Regions from separate parts of the Pseudomonas sp. KH_021 genome, predicted to be linked through region 2. Evidence: predicted binding sites of a transcription regulator. Region 2 holds the regulator's gene; each other region holds the start of a gene.

Region 1 (4,828 bases), 2.2 Mb from region 2:
GGGCGCCAGGTTTCAAGGCGCGGGTGAAAAAGGCATTGAAGTGCTCGTAGGCGGTCAGGTCTTCGACCTGTGCCTGGGACATGTCGACTTGATAGCGCTTGGCAAACCAGGCGGTCAAGGCATTCTTGAACCAGCGCACGCGGCACTCGGCAACGCAGCCAGCCAGACGCGACAGCAGTTGATGAGGCAGCAGGTACTGGCTGAGTAGGAACAAACGGGATTTCATCGGGTTTCCTTAAACTTCGACTGGCGTGTCGGGGTGGTTGCCCCATTCGCCCCAGGATCCGGCATACGCCTTGACGCGGGGGTAGCCGAGGGACTTGGCCACAAGGTAGGTAAAGCCTGAGCGGTGGTGGCTCTGGCAATGGGTGATCAGTTCTTTGTCCGGGGTGACGCCCAGGTTGTTCAGCACCGACTGCATATCGGCGCGAATGCGCAACGCGCGATCGGTGTCCATGCCTTTGGTCCACTCGAAATTCACTGCGCCCGGGATGTGCCCGCCCTTGGCGGCCAGGACTTTCTCTCCGGTGTATTCCAGGTGGCTGCGCGCATCCCAGATTGCGAGGTCCGCAGCGCCCAGGCGACTTTGCAGGTATTCGCGGGTGGCGGTGGGCTCGTCCTGCAGTGTCAGGTGGACGGGCTTGCCGTGGGGCGCCGGAACATCAGTGTTCAGAAGGCCTTCGCTTTTCCAGGCTTTCAGACCGCCATTGAGGTAGTGATAGGCTTGATGACCGATCACATCCAGCAACCAAATGAAACGACCGGCCCAGCCGCCGCCTTCGTCGTCATAGACCACGTAGACGGCGTCGGGATTATGGCCCAGTTCGCTGAATAGGTGCTCCAGGTCAGCCAGAGTGGGCAGTAGCCCCGGCGCAGGTAGCTTGCCCAGTTGGGTGCGCTTGGGGTCGACGAAGCGGGCACCGGGAATGTGCTCAGCGCTATAGCTGGTGACGCTGGTCAAGTCGACCAGGATCAATTCTGGAGCATTGAGTCGAGCCTGCAGATCGACAGGCTCGATCACCAGGGGCAAGCCAGAGAAAACAGACATGTCAGGTCTCCAGAAGGAAAGTGAGGCGCGATTGTAGCGCAAGGATCATTGGCTGCGGTTGCTGAAGCTGGCCAAGGCCCGCTCGATGCATTGTGCAGTTTTACCGAATGCCTGGACGCTGATTTCGGAAAATGGATGGCCGCCTTGGTCGGCAATCACCACCATCACCACCCGGCCATTGCTGCTTAGCGAGCGCAACAACAGATGTTCGCCCTTGAACAGCGTGTCGATATCGTTTGGCAGAAGCGGTTCGAATTGCGCGTAATTGTCCGGGGTCAGTCGGATCTGCGCCGGCTGCGATAGCAGGCGCTGAATCAGTTTGTTCTGGTTGACCGCCACGCTTTGCTCGGCTGCCCCAGCCGGTAGCCCAGCAACCTGATGGACCCGCAGATGGCTTTGCGTCTTATCGACCATCAGCATCATGACCCGTTGCATGCCACACGCTTGCAAGGCATCGCGAGCCTGAGTGGTCAGGTGCAAGGCATTGGCATAACGGCTGGGCTCGACCAGCAGTTCGGTGCAGATCTTGCGCCAGGTGGCCAGCGCTTCGGCCGAAGGCGGTGCCATTGGCTGCAAGGCGCGACCGATATGGCGCGTCGCCCATGGCCAGATCAGCGTGAGGGCCGGGTGGGCCAAGTCGCCTCCGCCATGCAAGCGCGCGCTTTGCACCGCTTGCTGGTGAACCTGCTGTTGTAGTTCATCCAACGGCATCTGCAGGAACAGGCAGGTCAGAAACTCCCAGCGCAGCGTATGCGGGCAGTCCCAGCCTTGTTGCGAAGCCAGTGCCAGCCCATTGGCCAGCAGCACCGTATTGGGCGGCTGGTTCAGCCAGCGACGCAGGGCGGGGTCGGCATCGAGCAATTGCTGCTGGCGCAAGGGGTGATCGTTGTCACGGGCGATGTGCAGCGCCTTGACCAGCCCATTACGTTCATGTTGCAGCACCTTATAGCCATGGCTGACCCAGGCTGGCAGGCGCCAAATATCGGCCAGTGCCTCGCACAGTGCCAACAGGCGGATGCCGAACAGCTCCATTTCGACCTTGGCTGGCGATTCGCCCTTGTGGATAACTCGCAGCTCCCAGGCTTCGACCAGATCAGGTTCGGCCAGCGCCAGTGGCCACATTGGGGCCAGGAACAACAGGCTGCCCCAGTGAATGTCCTGCCACAGCCGCGCCAGTCGGTTGGCAAACAGGCCATTGGCCTGTTCTGTTGCGTGCTGGCTGATCATCTGCAGGTGGCGCAGGGCGTGGGGAATGTCCGCGGCATCGGCGACTGGCAAGCGCTCCAGCAGCTCTTGGGTGCGCGCAAGACCCAAGCGAGTGAGGGCGATCTCGAGGTTTTCGGCAGGCTCGGCGAGGCTGCCATGCGTACGATGATTGGCTTCGCGCAACACGCTCAATGCCAGCGCAGGGCTCTGTTGCATCAACTGCGCAATGTCTCGCAACGAGCGGCGGCTGTCGCTGATTGCCATGCGCACCCGCTCAAAGCTTTCGCGTGGGACCGGGAGGCGGACGCTGTCGAGTAACTTGAGCCAGGCGTCTAGGTTTTTGGGAGTCTGGGTTGGCACGATGGTTTCGATGGCTGCTCTGCAAGGGACCCGAACTGGCTTTTCGCCTTTTGTGACTATAGTCTGGCGCAGTTCGGCCGATAAGTAGAAGAAGAGTTTTACAGCTCGCTCACGACCCTGACCACGACTTTAGTAAGTGCGCTTAATCCATGGCTAAAATTATCGGCATCATTGTCGTATTCGCGAGTGTGCTCGGCGGATATGTACTGTCCCACGGCAAGATTGCCGCTCTGATTCAGCCCTTTGAGGTCATGATTATCGGCGGCGCGGCCCTGGGTGCGTTCCTGCAGGCCAACCCCGGCCACATGACCAAGCACGTCTTCAAAAAATCGCTGAGCATGTTCAGCTCACGCTTCAGCCATACCTTTTATATAGAGGTGCTGGGGCTGATCTACGAGATCCTTAACAAGAGCCGGCGCGAAGGTATGATGGCCATCGAGGCCGATATCGAAGACGCCGCCGCCAGCCCTATTTTTGCCAAGTACCCGGCGGTGCTGAAGGATGAGCGCATGATTGCGTTCGTTTGCGACTATCTGCGCATTATGTCGTCCGGCAACATGGCGCCACACGAGCTGGAAGGCCTGTTCGACATGGAACTGTTGAGCCTCAAGGAAGAACTCGAGCATCCGTCCCACGCCATTACCGGTATCGCCGACGGCATGCCCGGTTTCGGTATCGTGGCGGCGGTCCTGGGGATCGTCGTGACCATGGCTTCCTTGGGCGATGGCGACAAGGCGGCCATCGGCATGCACGTCGGCGCAGCGCTGGTGGGTACCTTCTTCGGGATCCTGGCGGCCTATGGCTTTTTTGGGCCACTGGCTACCGCGCTGCGTCATGATGCGCGTGAAGAGCTGAACGTTTATGAGGCCATCAAGGCTTCGCTGGTGGCTTCGGCTTCCGGCATGCCGCCGTCGCTGGCAGTGGAGTTCGGTCGCAAGGTGCTGTTCCCGCTGCATCGGCCAAGCTTCGCGGAGCTTGAGCAAGCCGTTCGCGGTCGCTGAGTCATGGAAAATAACCAGCCGATAATCGTCAAGCGGGTCAAACGTTTCGACGCGGGGCACCATGGCGGTGCCTGGAAGATTGCGTTTGCTGACTTCGCCACCGCCATGATGGCCTTTTTCCTGGTGTTGTGGTTGATGTCCAACGCAACGCCGGAGCAGAAACTCGCCATTGCCGGGTACTTCAAGGACCCTATCGGCTTTGCCGAAAGCGGCACCCCTTACGTGATTGACCTGGGCGGCTCGCCCAAGCTTGCGCCGGAAAAGACAATCAACCCCGAAGTCGAAGCCCAGCCTCAACCAGATGTGACCCAGAAGCTGGACGACGATCAGGCGCAAAGCATGGCCGAGCAGGTCGAGCGCGAGCGTCTGGAGTTGTTGCTGCAAGAGCTGCAAAAAAAGGTCGAGGAAAACCCGCAGCTGCAGAAATTCAAGGATCAGATCCTGTTCGAGATTACCCCGGATGGCCTGCGCATCCAGATCATGGATGCCGAAAACCGGCCGATGTTCGATCTGGGCAGCGCACGCCTGCAGCCGTATTTCGAAGACATCTTGCTGGCCATGGCCGACACCATCAAGGCTGTGCCGAACAAGGTCAGCATCAGCGGCCACACCGATGCCAAGCCCTATGCCGGCAGTGGTGAATTTGGTAACTGGGAGTTGTCGGCCGGCCGTGCCAACGCCGCCCGGCGTGCACTGGTTGCGGGTGGCTATCCGGAGAATCAGGTTGCGCGAGTGGTGGGTTATGCTTCTTCGGCGCTGTTCGACCGGCAGAACCCTCTGAACCCGGTGAACCGCCGCATCGACATTGTGGTACTGACCAAAAAGTCCCAGCGTGCCATCGAGGGCGAGCAACAGTCGCCGCCCACTGAATCACCGGCTGCACAGCCGGGAGAGGCGCCACCTGCCGACCCAACCCAGCCCCGCGAGCTGCGCGAAAAGCTGAATATCTTCGACAACGGTCCCTTGAAGATGGATGAGCCCAGGCAGTGATGTGCGGCCATGGCCCCGCAGGGGCATGGCCGCCCAGGTCAGGCGCCGCGACGGATCCTGGCTTTTAGCTCGGTATGAAAGATATCGGCATTGCGCGTGTTGTTGGCGATGGCTTCCAGTGACTCGGCACCAAAGCTCTGCTGGCCTCGCAGCTCATTGCGAAAACACTCGATAAAGAAATCCACGTCCTCGACGCACGTCATGACGGGCCAGCGCTTGAGGT
Region 2 (4,828 bases):
CGTGACCTGCTGGAACTGACCCGCGAAATCGAAGACCCACGCCATGCCTGGCGCATGTTGCTGGCCCACCTGGCGCGCAAGATCACGGTGCCTGAGATCGAGCCGATCGAAGAGGGCGGGGTGATTGCCATGGTCGGCCCGGCCGGCATGGGCAAGACCACCACCCTGGCCAAGCTGGCTGCGCGCTATGTACTCAAGTACGGCGCGCAGAGCCTGGCGTTGGTGAGCATGGACAGCTTCCGTATCGGCGCCCAGGAGCAACTCAAGACCCTGGGGCGAATCCTCAATGTCTCGGTGACCTACGTTGACCCTGGGCAGTCGTTGGCCCAGGCGCTGGAACCGTTGCTGCGCAAGCGCGTCGTGCTGATCGACACCGCTGGCCTGCAGGCCAGCGACCCGGCCCTGCGCATGCAGCTTGAAAGCCTGGCCGGGCGTGGCATCAAGGCACGCAACTTTCTGGTTTTGGCCACTACCAGCCAGAAACAGGTGCTCACCGCCGCCTACCACAGCTATAAGCGCTGCGGCCTGTCGGGGTGCATCCTGACTAAACTGGATGAAACGGCTTGTCTTGGCGAAGTGCTGAGCCTGGCCATCAGTCAAGAATTGCCGGTTGCCTACCTAACCGATGGCCCGCGCATTCCTGACGACCTGCACGTACCGCGCGGTCACCAGTTGGTGAGTCGCGCGGTCAGCGTGCAGATGCAGGAAGAGCCCAGCGAAGAGGCGATGGCCGATATGTTCGCTGATCTCTACCAGCGCCCCGGCCAGCGAGTGGGCTGAGGTGAACATGGAACAACAACAAAGTACCTGCATTGTCCGGCTGCCGCGCGCAGTCAGTCATGTGGCCGCGGTCTAAGAAAGACAAGGTAAAGAACGAACATGGGCAGCATGCATCCAGTACAGGTGATCGCGGTGACCGGCGGCAAGGGTGGCGTCGGCAAGACTAACGTGTCAGTGAACTTGTCCCTGGCGCTGGCTGAGCTTGGCCGTCGTGTCATGCTGCTGGACGCCGACCTGGGACTGGCGAATGTCGACGTACTGCTGGGGTTGACCCCCAAGCGCACCCTGGCCGACGTGGTCGAGGGGCGCTGCGAGCTGCGCGATGTGGTGTTGCAGGGGCCGGGCGGTGTGCGGGTGATCCCGGCCGCGTCTGGCACCCAGAGCATGGTCCACCTCACGCCCGCCCAGCATGCCGGCCTGATCCAGGCGTTCAGCGATATTGGCGACAACCTCGACGTGCTGGTGATCGACACCGCGGCCGGTATCGGTGATTCGGTGGTCAGCTTCGTGCGCGCCGCCCAGGAAGTGCTGCTGGTGGTGTGCGACGAGCCTACCTCGATCACCGATGCCTATGCGTTGATCAAGCTGCTCAACCGCGATTACGGCATGAACCGCTTCCGGGTCCTGGCTAACATGGCCCAGAGCCCGCAGGAAGGGCGCAACCTGTTTGCCAAGCTGACCAAGGTCACCGACCGTTTTCTTGATGTCTCCCTGCAATACGTGGGCGCGGTGCCTTATGACGAATGCGTGCGCAAGGCGGTGCAGAAGCAGCGTGCCGTCTATGAAGCCTTCCCACGTTCCAAGTGCGCGCTGGCCTTCAAGGCCATTGCCCAGAAGGTCGACACCTGGCCGCTGCCCGCCAACCCCCGTGGGCACCTGGAATTCTTCGTCGAGCGGCTGGTGCAGCGGACCAGCACAGGGCCGGTGCTATGAATGCCAGCGGCTATCGCATGTACAGCAAGGCCTCGCGTGACTCGCAGAGCGAGTTGATCGAGCGATACGCCCCGCTGGTCAAGCGCATTGCCTACCACTTGCTGGCGCGTTTGCCGGCCAGTGTGCAAGTCGAGGATCTGATCCAGGCCGGCATGATTGGCCTGCTGGAAGTGTCCAACAAATACGACGCCAGCAAAGGCGCCAGTTTCGAGACCTACGCCGGTATTCGCATCCGTGGTGCGATGCTCGATGAGGTCCGCAAGGGCGACTGGGCTCCCCGCTCGGTCCACCGCAATACCCGTATGGTCAGTGATGCGATTCGGGCAATTGAAGCAAAAACCGGCCGTGACGCTAAAGATCACGAAGTTGCGGCCGAACTCCAATTGAGCCTTGATGATTACTACGGGATTTTGAACGACACATTGGGCAGCCGCCTGTTCAGTTTCGACGACCTGTTGCAGGACGGCGAGCACGAAGGGCTGCATGAGGACGGCGCGAGCGCACAGCTTGAACCGTCGCGTGATCTGGAAGACGAACGCTTCCAGGCCGCGCTGGCCGATGCCATCGCCAATCTGCCCGAGCGTGAACGTCTGGTTCTGGCCTTGTATTACGACGAGGAACTGAACCTCAAGGAAATCGGCGAAGTGTTGGGCGTCAGTGAGTCACGGGTCAGCCAGTTGCACAGTCAGTGCGCCGCGCGTTTGCGTGGGCGCCTGGGGGAATGGCGGGCACGTTGAGCTGGGGCTGCCAGTCGATCGACGGGTAGCAAAGACGTTCTGCACGACGTTGCGAATTCATGCAGTCGTGGCACGCAACAAAACACCGGATTTGATTGAATGCGCACCCCGTAGCCGGGTGCGTTTAAGACTGCTTGGAGGTCGAATTGGACAAGAACATGAAAATCCTCATCGTTGACGATTTTTCGACGATGCGGCGGATCATCAAGAACCTGTTGCGCGACCTGGGGTTCACCAACACCCATGAAGCCGACGATGGCAACACCGCGCTGCCAATGCTCAACAGCGGCAGTTTTGATTTCCTCGTCACCGACTGGAACATGCCAGGCATGAGCGGGCTGGACCTGCTCAAGGCTGTGCGTGCCGATGCGCGCCTGAGCCACCTGCCGGTGTTGATGGTGACCGCCGAAGCCAAGCGTGAGCAGATCATCCAGGCCGCCCAGGCCGGTGTGAACGGTTACGTGGTCAAGCCATTCACGGCCCAAGCGCTCAAAGAAAAGATCGAAAAGATCTTCGAGCGCGTCAACAGCTGAAGATCGCCACGGGAGCGCTATGGAGCCTAACAATTCGTCTTTGGGTGACTTTGAGTCGACCCTGAAGAGACATGCCCACGAGTTGGTGAACAGCCTTGAAAAAGGCAAGTTCGGCGACGCGGTACATCTGATCCATGAGCTGAACCAGACGCGTGACCGTGGCCTGTATCAAGAGGTCGGCAAGCTGACGCGCGAACTGCACAGCGCCATCGTCAGCTTTCAGATCGACCCGCGCATGCCGCAGGCCGAGGAAGTCTCACAGATCACTGATGCCACTGAGCGTTTGTCTTATGTGGTCAAGCTGACCGAGGCGGCGGCCAATCGCACCATGGACCTGGTGGAGCAGAGCACGCCGGTGGTCAATGACATGGGCAGCGAGGCCAAGGCCTTGAGCGTCGACTGGCAGCGTTTCATGCGCCGGGAAGTCGAGGCTTCGGAGTTTCGTGAACTGGCCAAGCGGATCGACAGTTTTCTGACGCGCAGCGAGCAGAATGCCCGCACCGTGTCTGGCAGCCTCAATGACATCCTGCTGGCCCAGGACTACCAGGACCTCACGGGCCAGGTCATCAAGCGCGTCACGCAGATGGTCACTGAAGTCGAAAGCAACCTGCTCAAGCTGGTGCTGATGGCAAGCCAGGTGGATCGTTTTGCGGGTATTCAGCACGATCACCAACTGCTGGCCAACGAAAAAAATCAGGAAAATCATCCCGCCAGGGGTGAAGGTCCGCAGATTCATGCCGATAAGCGAGATGACGTCGTGTCAAGTCAAGACGATGTTGACGATCTGCTATCCAGCCTGGGCTTTTAGGGAGCACGTAAATGAGCTTCGGCGCCGATGAAGAAATCCTTCAGGATTTCCTGGTAGAAGCCGGCGAGATTCTTGAGCAACTGTCCGAACAACTGGTCGAGCTGGAAAGCCGACCCGATGATGCCGATTTGCTCAACGCGATCTTTCGTGGTTTTCACACTGTAAAAGGGGGCGCCGGCTTCCTCCAGCTCAACGAGCTGGTGGAGTGCTGCCATATCGCCGAAAACGTCTTCGATATCCTGCGCAAGGGCGAGCGCCGGGTGGATTCCGAGCTGATGGATGTCGTGCTCGAAGCACTGGACACCGTCAACCACATGTTCAGCGAGGTGCGTGAGCGCCACGACGTCACCCCAGCGACCCCTGAGTTGCTGGAGGCCCTGGCGCGTTTGGCTGAACCTGCACCGATAGGTGTGCCCGTCGTGGCCGTAGTGGCAGCGGTGGATCAGGCTCAGGAGCCTGGCGACATCACCGACAGTGAGTTCGAACAACTGCTGGATTCACTCAGTGCGGTCAAGGCCCAGGCCGAGGCGCCTGCTCCTTCCCCTGCGGTGGAGCCAGCCCATGATGAAATCACCGACGAAGAATTCGAAGCCCTGCTCGATCAGTTGCATGGCAAGGGCCAGTTCGCCCCTGCGGCGCTCAGTGAGCCGCAGATACCTGCACCGGTGGCCCCGGCACCCGACAGCAGCGAAATCACCGACGATGAATTTGAAGCCTTGCTGGACCAGTTGCACGGCAAGGGCAAGTTCGAGCCCGCTGCAGTCGCAGCCCCTGCGCCCCAGCACCGCGAGACCGCCGTTGCCCAGCCCAAGCCGCAGGCCCAGCCCGAGCCCGTTCGTGCGCCGGCTGCCCGGGCGCCGGTGGTGGAAAAACCGGTGGCCAGCGAAGTCGAGACCACGGTGCGGGTCGACACGGCGCGCCTGGACGAAATCATGAACATGGTCGGAGAGCTGGTGCTGGTGCGTAACCGCCTGGTCCGCCTGGGCCTCAACAGCAGCGACGAGGCCATGTCCAAGGCCGTGTCGAACCTGGATGTG
Region 3 (4,828 bases), 1.9 Mb from region 2:
CAAGCTGCCGGTGGAGTATGACCTGGAGGGCTCGGACGGGCGGCTGGCCCAGGTGATACTGGACCAGCTGGCGGCGGCGCCGCAGATCGACTTGATGCTGCCACTGCCTCAGGATGCCCGACTGCGACAGATTTTCCGCAGCCTTCAGTTGCACCCCGAACAGCAGACGACTTTGGGCCACTGGAGTGAAAAGTTCGGGGTGACCGAGAAGACCCTCACGCGCTTGTTCCAGCGTGAGACGGGCCTGACGTTCCGCGCCTGGCGCCAGCGCTTGCGCTTGTTGGGGGCGCTCACCCCGTTGGAGCAGGGCGAGCGGGTCACCGATGTAGCGCTGGCCTGCGGCTATGACTCGACATCAGCGTTCATTGCAGCGTTTGGTCAGCAATTTGGCGCTACACCGGGGGAGTTTTTTCGCTAGCCAGTCAGTTGCGCGGCTATGCGCTCAGGTGGGAAATCACGCCACTCAACCCCACGGACAGTTGGTGCAGGTCTTCGCTCGCCACTTGCGTGCGCCGCACATTGCCTTCGTTGGTCGTGGCAATCGTAGTGATCTCGGTCAAGTTGCGAGAGATGTCTTCGGCCACTGACGTCTGCTCTTCGGCAGCGGTGGCGATTTGTCGGTTCATGTCACGAATCGCTTCAACCGCTTCGGTAATACGCGCGAGCGAGTGACCTGCCAGGGTGACGTGTTCAACGCTTTGCTGGCTGCGCGACTGACCCGTTTCAATGGCGTTGGCAGCATCGATCGCACCGGTCTGTACCGTATTGATGATTTGATTGATTTCGGCCGTCGAAGCCGCGGTGCGTTGTGCCAGCGTGCGCACTTCATCGGCTACCACAGCAAACCCGCGGCCTGCTTCACCGGCCCGAGCTGCCTCTATGGCGGCATTAAGCGCCAGCAAGTTGGTTTGCTCGGCGATTCCGCGGATCACTTCCAACACCTTGCCGATGCGGCCACTGTCGCTTTCCAGGCGGCGTATCACCTCGGCGGTATGAGTGATTTCATCGCGCATCTGGGTAATGGAGTGGATAGTGGCATTCATGACCTTGGCGCCTTCCTGCGCGCTCTGGTCGGCCTCATTGGCAGCCTCTGCCGCCTGCACGGCGTGGCGTGCCACTTCTTGAGCGGTGGCTGACATTTCGGTCATCGCGGTGGCGACCTGGTCAGTTCGGTCAAATTGCTCGCGAGTGCCGTGGGCCATCAGCGCGGCAATGGCCTTCAGCTCACTGCCTGCAGTGTCCAGATGAGTGGTGCTGATCTTCAGTCGGTTGAAGGTTTCAGACAGAAAATCGCGCAAGGTGTTGGCGGCAGCCGCCAGCCGCCCCAGTTCGTCCTGGCGGTCGACATTTACACGGGCCTGAAAGCGCCCATCGCTCATCTGTGCGACATAGTCGATCAGCAAGCGGATGGGCGAAATGATGTGGCGATTGACCCTCCACAGCGCCAGGGCGCCTACGAGGAATGCCGAGCCCAGAATCACCAGTGCACCTAGCAAAATGGTGCGATGGGCGTTCTGGTTGATGAGTGCTGACTGGGTTTCACTTTGCTGGCGTAGCCCGCTGACTAATGCATTCATCTGCTCGCTGGTCGCGCGATCCATGCCCTGGACGGCACGATCACCCGCCACGGGGTCCGCATCGGATGCAATGAAGGCATCCCGGCCCTTGCGATAGGCAATGCCCAAGTCATGGTGCTGGGTGCGCAGGCGCTCGATCTTGTCTTTTATCTGCGACTCGATCCCGGCCAGCGCGCTCAACTGGCCAAGCGTGTCCTGCACCTGTTGTTCCTGGCCTTCGAACTGGCCCCAGTACTTGTCTCGATCCGCGAGGTTTTTACCGCGCAGCAGGACGTTTTTCCATTCTTGTACTTGTACCTTGAATTGCAGGTTGGCCTGGTCGATCAGTTGTGAGGCGTGCAGCGGGCCTTCTACTAAACCGCGATAGGCCTGGACGTTGTTGGATAACAAATGAAAACAGAACAAGGCAATGACCAGTACCAGCGCCAGGCTACCGCCCAGCAATGCCAGAATTTGAAATCTCAGGGATTTCGACATAAACACCACTCGACAAAGAAAAAGGCCTGCAGCGTAGAGCGCAGATATTTCAGTATTCACCACTTCCCTGTGCCGTTCAGGGCGAAGGCCACGAGACGGAGACAGCTCATATCTTCGGCCGTAAAGCATTGATCTTGAGCGGTTATGACCATAAAGGCGACGATTGGTCATCCTCGAGCAGCAAGGCCATTGGTCCGATGCACCGCACGAATGCGCGGTGCAAGTTTCTGATGAATTGGAGGCGCTCAACAGTGAGCGTCCAGGAGGCGGAAATGAGCGCCAAAACACCCACTGGTCCACATTCCTCGGAACACACCTCTGGCGACAAGGACTTGGGCTTCGATCCTGACTCTCCGGATGTCAGCGATCCACAAGTAGACCCGATCGGCCCGGCTAAAGCGCCTCGTGACCCCTCTGTCGAGCGTGATAAAAAGCCCGCCCGAATCATTTACGACCCCTTGGCTGATCTGAAACATTGAGCCCTGAAGGAAGGTGCCTATGTCGACCGATTCGAGTTTTGAAGACCAGCGTGCCAAACCTGGCAAGCAAGCAGAAGAGGCTGCACGAAAACTGGACAAAACCCTTAAGTCAGACCCGCTGGCGAGGCCTGACGTTGTGACCCGAGAACCTTCCAAAGGCCAACGAGATCCGGCGACTGGCGACGGCATACCCGATGATAAGGACATGCCACTTCCCAATGATTAGCGACACGCTTGAACGCAAACCGGTGCGCCTTGTCGCACCGGTTTGCGTTCAGAGCCTTTTGTAGCTCTGCTCACCGCAATCGGGATAGGGCTCCATTTTGCCTTGGGTGCCAGGAATTGGCTGAGTTTGAGCGGGGAAGGGTGGTTTGGGGTAGTCGGTCATCGCTGTTCTCCCAACGGCTACGCAAATCAAAGCGCTGTTGGAAGGAGGACCGGAGTGCCTTCATCGGAGTTCAAGTGGATAGGCAGGCTGGCTTGGTATTGCGCGGGGCGCATCGAGACTTGAGGTGCACATGATTGATTTACAACGACTTTACTGACAAGGCTCGAAGCGATTGCAGCGCATAAAACAAGATTTTTGGCTTGATTCGTGACAGCTGACTGTATATATTCGATCACTTGTCAGGCGCGAGGTCGATCTGCCTAATCGTTATTAGGGGCATCGCCAAATTCATCGCAGAATGCGCCCGGCCGCTGTATAGCGCTACCGCCCGAATGGCGAAACTGGTAGACGCATGGGACTTAAAATCCCCCGCTCGTAAGGGCGTGCCGGTTCGATTCCGGCTTCGGGCACCATTTAAAATCAAAGGCTTACACGCTTTCAGGCGGGTAGGCCTTTGTTGTTTTCTGGTCCGCAATTCTGGCTTTGGTCCGCAATTCATCTTGTGGGTGTCACTTTTTTGCCCTTGCGCTCCCTGATGTACTGCTCGGTCATAACGACTGTCGTATGCCCACGTCACTGATCGGGATATCGCCCTCAGGGCTGTTGCGCAGGGTCGAGGCCTGGACACGCCAGTCGGGAGATCATGCCCAAGCCAGTCTGCTACTGCACCGAAGATGATCTGGAGGCGGTGCCAGCAATATGGTCGACATCAAAAAACGCCTGGACCCGCCTAGGTTGACGAAGCACCGCTGTGAATCTTAGGCGCAGAGCGCGCTACAGCCGATCTTGTCTTGGCGAGTATAAAATCGATAAACGTCGATACGGCTCGCGTGTGATGGTGGTTAGGCATGTAGAGCATGTACATGTTGCTCTTGCCGAAGATGCTCATCCGCCACTGGTCCAGGGCAGTGATCAGCCTGCCGCAGCGCAGGTCCTCTTGCACCATATAGTCAGGCACCAAGCCCACACCCAAGCCTGCCAATATAGCCTGGCGCAGGAAGGTGAAATTCTTGGAAATCAGGGTTGGCTCAAGGAGCACCTCGTGTCGCTCCTCGTCCAAATAGGCCGAAAAGCGCAGTTGCCGTCCGGTGACGACAGCGGTGATCAGCGGTATGGCACGCAGATCGTCAAGCTGCAGAGGTAGGCCGTGTGCCTGGGCATAGTCCGGCGTTGCGCAAGCGATGTAGCGTACCGCCCCCAAATCACGTGCGACAAGATTCTGCGGTGGCTCCGACGTCACTCTGATCGCGATATCCACTTCATCGCGCATCAGGTCTTCGACACGGTTCTCGAACATGACGTCCAGCACGATGCCTGGGTAGAGGCGCTTGAACTCAATCAGCCAATCCGACATTACCAGTTGGCCGTAGCCGCTGGGCACACTCAATCGCACCCTGCCTTGCAGACTTTGACCCAGTGAAGAAATCGACTCCTGGGCGGCCAACAACTCGTTCTGAATGCTTCGACCATGTTCGTAAAGGCGTAAACCGATCTCGGTCGGTTCTATGCGTCGTGTGGTGCGCCGCACCAATTGCAGTCCAATCGACTGCTCCAGCCGACTCAAGTGATAGCTGACATTGGCCCGACTGACCTTGAGCCTGCGCGCGGCTTCACTGAGGTTGCCAGCATCGATGATTTCCACCAACAAGGTGAGTAACTTCAGGTCCATGTCAGCCACTGTCAAATTATTTTGAACAGACTGTCAATCGTATGGGTAATTGTCAATAAAGCTTTACCTCCAGATAATCCGTCGCACCTAGACAGCCCTCTGGCTATCTGATCATGCGAAGCGCTTTGTAAGGGTTGACCCGCAATGGCGCGCTGTTTATCAGGAGTTGAAGTGATGAATGAAGCGATGCTTGTACGCCGGGAAGGCGCGGTACTCGTGCTTTCAAACAACAATCCAG
Region 4 (4,828 bases), 2.0 Mb from region 2:
GACCACGTGCTGGCCATCTTCGGCCAAGCCGCGGGCGGCGCTGGAGTGCTGCGAGGCGAGGGCGGCGTTCTGGGCGATCTCCTGGGCGGCGGCGCCCAGTTCGTTGATGGCGGCGGCCACGCTGCTGGTGCGGTTGGCCTGCTGGTCGGAATTGAGCATCGATGAGTTCGAGGCGCTGACCACCCGCAGGGCCACTTCGTTGACTTGGCCGGTGGCCGACGACACTTCGCGAATCGAGTCGTGGATACGTTCGACAAATCGGTTGAACGACTGGCCCAGGGCGCCGAACTCATCATTGGCGTGAATCTGCAGGCGCTTGGTCAGGTCGCCTTCGCCTTCGGCGATATCGTGCATGGCGCGGCCCATCACATGCAGCGGCTCCATCAGCACCCGAATCAGCAGGCCGAGCAGGGCAATGATGATCAGCACCGCAATCACCGTGGCGACAATGGCCGAGGTGCGAAACTCGCTGAGCATCGAGTAGGCGGCGTCCTGGTTCAGCACCAGTGCCACGTACCAGTTGGCGGACGGTATGCCTTTGATCGGCGTGAACAAGATGAACTGCTTGCGACCATCGACCATGACTTCTTTCAAACCGGCGCTGATCGGCGGGGCCCCTTGTGGGTAGGCCTGGTCCAGGCCCTTGAGCGCCAGGCGGCTGTCGGGGTGCACGAGGATTTTGCCGTCGCTGCTGACGATGAACGCCTGGCCGTGGCCGTCGAAACTCAGCGAATTGATAATCGCGCTGACGCTGCTCATATCGACGTCGGCACCGGCTACGCCGATGAACTGGCCGTCATGGCGCACAGGGGTGGCGACGGTGAGCACCAGTTTGCTGCTGGAGGCGGACAGGTAGGGTTCAGTGACGATGGTGTGCTGGGCGCTGCTGGCGGCCTGGTACCAGCCGCGGGCACGCGGGTCGTAGTCGGCAGAGCGATTGCCGGCCGGCACCGAGTACATCGCGCCGTTCTGGCCACCGAAGTAACTGAGCTGGAAGTTGGCGGCGTAGGTGGGCAGGCCGACACTGCGCGACAAGCTCGCCGGATCGCTACCGTCCACGGCGATCTGCTGGGCCAGGGACTGCAGCAATTGAATGCGGCCGTCCAGCCAGGTCTGGATATTGCCAGTGGTCAGGGCGCCCAGCTCCTGCATGGACGACTCAGTGTTACTGCGCAAGGTCTCGCGCTGGCGGTAGTCGTTGAACAGGATGAAGCAGGTAAAGGCGACAGCCACCACAAGGGCGGCGGCTAGCAGGATCTTGTGGCTGAACTTCAGATTTTTGGTCATTGATTGGTCTTGTGCGCGAGGCAAATCAAGGAAGGGGCGGGTGTTGAGGCTGCAAGGCGAACACCGTTCCCTCCTATGTCGTCCAAAGCGTGAGAAAGATGAGTAAGACCTATGGCCAGTTGACCAACGGTAAGCAAGATAAACCCGGCCCCGGCGGGAACCGGAACCGTTTTTTTACTTCTAAGCTCCCAGAAGGCGTTCGTGCCTCATTTATGTCCAGGAGTGACTTTCAATGTCGTTGCGTTCCCTCGCCCTATTGTCGATGTGCGTGTTGTTGGCGGCCTGCAGCAAGATCAATCAAGAAAACTACTCCAAGCTCAAGACCGGCCAGACCAAGGCTGAAGTGGAGCAATTGCTGGGCAGCCCAAGTGATTGTTCCGGCGCCCTTGGCATATCCAGCTGTACCTGGGGCGACAAGAACAGCTTTATCAGCGTGCAGTACGCCGGTGACAAGGTGCTGATGTATTCGGGGCAGGGCCTGAAATGACAAGCGCCGCGAGCATGACGCGTTGGCTGGTGGCGTTGTTGGCCTGTGTGGCATTGGCAGGTTGTGCCAGCCCGAACGGCGAGCTGGTCCAGCCCAAGACAGTCGAGCATGTTGATCTCAAGCGCTACGAGGGCAAATGGTTCGAGCTGGCGCGCATGCCGATGTTGTTCCAGCGCAAATGCGCGCAATCCGAAGCGCATTACAACCTCAAGCCAGATGGCTCGTTGGGCGTGCTGAACCGCTGCCAAACCCTGCAGGGTGATTGGGAAGAAGCGACCGGCACGGCGACCCCGCAAGTGCCGGGCAAGACCGATAAGCTTATGGTGGTGTTCGACACCTGGTTTTCAAAGGTGCTGCCGGGCACTGCCAAGGGGGAGTACTGGGTGATCTACCTGGGTGACGATTATCAGACGGCGCTGGTCGGTAACCCCGATCGCAAACACCTCTGGCTGCTGTCACGCAAGCCGCAAATTCCAGCGCTGATGCGTGAAGAACTGCTGGCCAAGGCACGCCAGCAAGGCTACGACACCACCCGCTTGATCTGGCGGGTGTCCGACCGAGATATCGGCAAACAACCCTAACCCCCACAACCCAAATTTGTAGGAGCCGGCTTTAGCCGCGATGAATACGCCGCGGTTTATCTGATGCACCGCGGCGTATTCATCGCGGCTAAAGCCGGCTCCTACCCTGGCAATCAGCCCAACAACTGGCGCAGCACCTGGGTAAACGCCTGGGCACTGTCCTGCTCATCGGCATGCCGCCCGTCACGCACCACCCACTTGCCATTGACCATCACATCCCGCACCTGCCGATCTCCGCCAGCAAACAACCAACGATTCAGAATTCCGTCTTCGCTGGCCGTGGCCAGATACGGGTCGCTGCCATCGAGTACCAGCCAATCGGCACGCTTGCCCACTTCCAGCGCTCCGACCGGTTGGCCCATTGCCTGCGCGCCACCCACCAACGCCGCATCAAACAGCGTACGTCCGATCATCGGCTGGTCCTGGCGATACAACCGGTTGCGGCGCTGGTCGCGCAGGCGCTGGCCGTATTCCAGCCAGCGCAGTTCTTCCACCACGCTCAACGACACATGGCTGTCCGAACCAATGCCCATGCGCCCGCCTTGGGCCATGAAATCCACGGCCGGGAAGATACCGTCGCCCAGGTTGGCTTCGGTGGTCAGGCACAACCCGGCCACGGCGCGGCTGCGGGCCATCTGGCTGACTTCTTCGGGGTTAGCGTGAGTGGCGTGAACCAGGCACCAGCGCTCATCCACCTCGACATTCTCGAACAACCATTGCAGCGGCCGTCGGCCACTCCAGCCCAGGCAGTCATCAACTTCCTTTTGCTGCTCGGCGATGTGGATATGTACCGGGCATTGACGGTTGCTGGCATTGAGTACCTGCGTGATCTGTTCTGGGGTGACGGCGCGCAGGGAGTGGAAGCACAGGCCTAGGTGCTGGGCAGGTTGCGCAGCGATGATCGGGGCCAGCTGGGCTTGCAGCTTCAGATAGTTTTCGGTGCTGTTGATAAAGCGGCGCTGGCCTTCATTCGGCGCCTGGCCGCCGAAGCCCGAGTGGCTGTAGAGCACCGGCAGCAATGTCAGGCCGATGCCGGCATCCACGGCCGCCTGGCTGATGCGTCGAGCCAACTCGGCCGGGTCGGCGTAGGCCTGGCCGTTAGTGTCGTGGTGTACATAGTGGAATTCGGCGACAGAGGTGTAGCCCGCCTTGAGCATTTCGATGTACAGCTGACGGGCGATGACGCCGACCTGCTCCGGGCTGATCTTGCCGACCAGCCGATACATCAGGTCGCGCCAGGTCCAGAAACTGTCGTTGGGGTTGCCGGCCACTTCTGCCAACCCTGCCATCGCCCGTTGGAAGGCGTGGGAGTGCAGGTTGGGCATCCCCGGCAGCAGCGGGCCGTTGACCCGCTCGGCGCCGTCAGCGCTGTCGTTGGCCTGGATGGTGGTCAGCAGCCCATCGGCATTGACCTCAAGTCGAACATTATTGGCCCATCCATTAGGCAGCAACGCGCGTTCAGCAAAGAAAGCGGGCATCGGTCGGCACCTCATTTTGTTTATTTGTATATACATATACAGACGTTTGCGTGCCCGGTAAACTCCGGCAAGCTATCGATCAAACTTTCGAACAAGGAATAACCGTGCCGACTCCGCCTGTCGTTTCAGCGCTGGTTGCCCAAATGGGCGATAGTCCGGCGCCGCTGTATGCGCGTGTGAAGCAAATGATCGCCCTGCAAATCCAGAACGGCACTTGGCCACCGCACCATCGGGTGCCGTCCGAGAGCGAGCTGGTCAGTGAGCTAGGCTTCAGCCGCATGACCATCAACCGCGCCCTGCGCGAACTCACTGCCGAAGGTTTGCTGGTACGTATGCAAGGCGTCGGCACCTTCGTAGCCGAACCCAAGACCCGGTCGGCGTTGTTCGAAGTGCACAACATCGCTGACGAGATCGCTTCACGCGGGCACCATCACACCTGCAAGGTCGTGCACCTGGGTGAAGAGCCCGCGGGCTCCGAGCGCGCTGTGGCGCTGGATATGCAAGAAGGGCAGAAGGTCTTCCACTCGTTGATCGTGCATTACGAGAACGATATTGCCGTGCAAATCGAAGACCGTTACGTCAATGCCCAGGCCGCGCCAGACTACCTCAAGCAGGATTTCACCCTGCAAACACCTTACGCTTATTTATCCCAGGTTGCGCCCTTGACTGAGGGCGAGCATGTGGTCGAAGCGATTCTGGCCGAGCCTGAGGAATGCAAACTGCTGCAGATCGAGCGGGGCGAGCCGTGCCTGCTGATCAAGCGGCGTACCTGGTCGGGACGCCAGCCGGTGATGGTCGCTCGATTGATCCACCCTGGTTCCCGTCATCGTTTGGAAGGACGATTCAGCAAATGAGCGAATTAAACGTGTTGCGCGCGGCCGATTATCCGCGCATGCCGTGGAAAAACGGCGGTGGCAGTACCGAAGAAATCACCCGCGACGCGGGGCAGGGGCTGGACGGTTTTGGCTGGCGCCTGTCGATTGCCGATATCGCCG

The links. The regulator FliA, encoded in region 2, starts transcription of late flagellar genes. The targets are predictions, from matches to a motif close to CTAAAGTTTNNNNNNNNNNNGCCGNTAA.
Region 1: motA (flagellar motor stator protein MotA) is a predicted target of FliA. The motif match lies at 2,671-2,698, and genes of this name have one in related genera.
Region 3: AC3IX4_RS16625 (methyl-accepting chemotaxis protein) is a predicted target of FliA. The motif match lies at 2,205-2,232, and genes of this name have one in related genera.
Region 4: AC3IX4_RS27440 (methyl-accepting chemotaxis protein) is a predicted target of FliA. The motif match lies at 1,363-1,390, and genes of this name have one in related genera.

Annotation. Positions count from the first base shown of each region.
Region 1 covers NZ_CM174477.1:5,738,626-5,743,453, reverse strand. Annotated here, with positions in the region: gene asd (archaetidylserine decarboxylase) at 1-226, opposite strand, end outside; gene AC3IX4_RS26490 (rhodanese-like domain-containing protein) at 236-1,048, opposite strand; gene AC3IX4_RS26485 (HDOD domain-containing protein) at 1,094-2,614, opposite strand; gene motA (flagellar motor stator protein MotA) at 2,764-3,615, shown strand; gene motB (flagellar motor protein MotB) at 3,619-4,605, shown strand; gene AC3IX4_RS26470 (toll/interleukin-1 receptor domain-containing protein) at 4,644-4,828, opposite strand, start outside.
Region 2 covers NZ_CM174477.1:1,693,596-1,698,423, forward strand. Annotated here, with positions in the region: gene flhF (flagellar biosynthesis GTPase FlhF) at 1-780, shown strand, start outside; gene fleN (flagellar synthesis regulator FleN) at 880-1,713, shown strand; gene fliA (RNA polymerase sigma factor FliA) at 1,710-2,450, shown strand; gene cheY (chemotaxis response regulator CheY) at 2,609-2,983, shown strand; gene AC3IX4_RS08035 (protein phosphatase CheZ) at 3,003-3,791, shown strand; gene AC3IX4_RS08040 (chemotaxis protein CheA) at 3,803-4,828, shown strand, end outside.
Region 3 covers NZ_CM174477.1:3,597,582-3,602,409, reverse strand. Annotated here, with positions in the region: gene AC3IX4_RS16630 (AraC family transcriptional regulator) at 1-418, shown strand, start outside; gene AC3IX4_RS16625 (methyl-accepting chemotaxis protein) at 435-2,054, opposite strand; gene AC3IX4_RS16620 (DUF6021 family protein) at 2,327-2,533, shown strand; gene AC3IX4_RS16615 (hypothetical protein) at 2,553-2,759, shown strand; partial or broken gene AC3IX4_RS16610 (NAD(P)-dependent oxidoreductase) at 2,820-2,921, opposite strand; tRNA gene AC3IX4_RS16605 (tRNA-Leu) at 3,248-3,334, shown strand; gene AC3IX4_RS16600 (LysR family transcriptional regulator) at 3,652-4,590, opposite strand; gene AC3IX4_RS16595 (oxepin-CoA hydrolase, alternative type) at 4,765-4,828, shown strand, end outside.
Region 4 covers NZ_CM174477.1:5,960,846-5,965,673, reverse strand. Annotated here, with positions in the region: gene AC3IX4_RS27440 (methyl-accepting chemotaxis protein) at 1-1,287, opposite strand, end outside; gene bamE (outer membrane protein assembly factor BamE domain-containing protein) at 1,520-1,774, shown strand; gene AC3IX4_RS27430 (lipocalin family protein) at 1,789-2,355, shown strand; gene AC3IX4_RS27425 (formimidoylglutamate deiminase) at 2,469-3,833, opposite strand; gene hutC (histidine utilization transcriptional repressor HutC) at 3,977-4,687, shown strand; gene AC3IX4_RS27415 (HutD/Ves family protein) at 4,684-4,828, shown strand, end outside.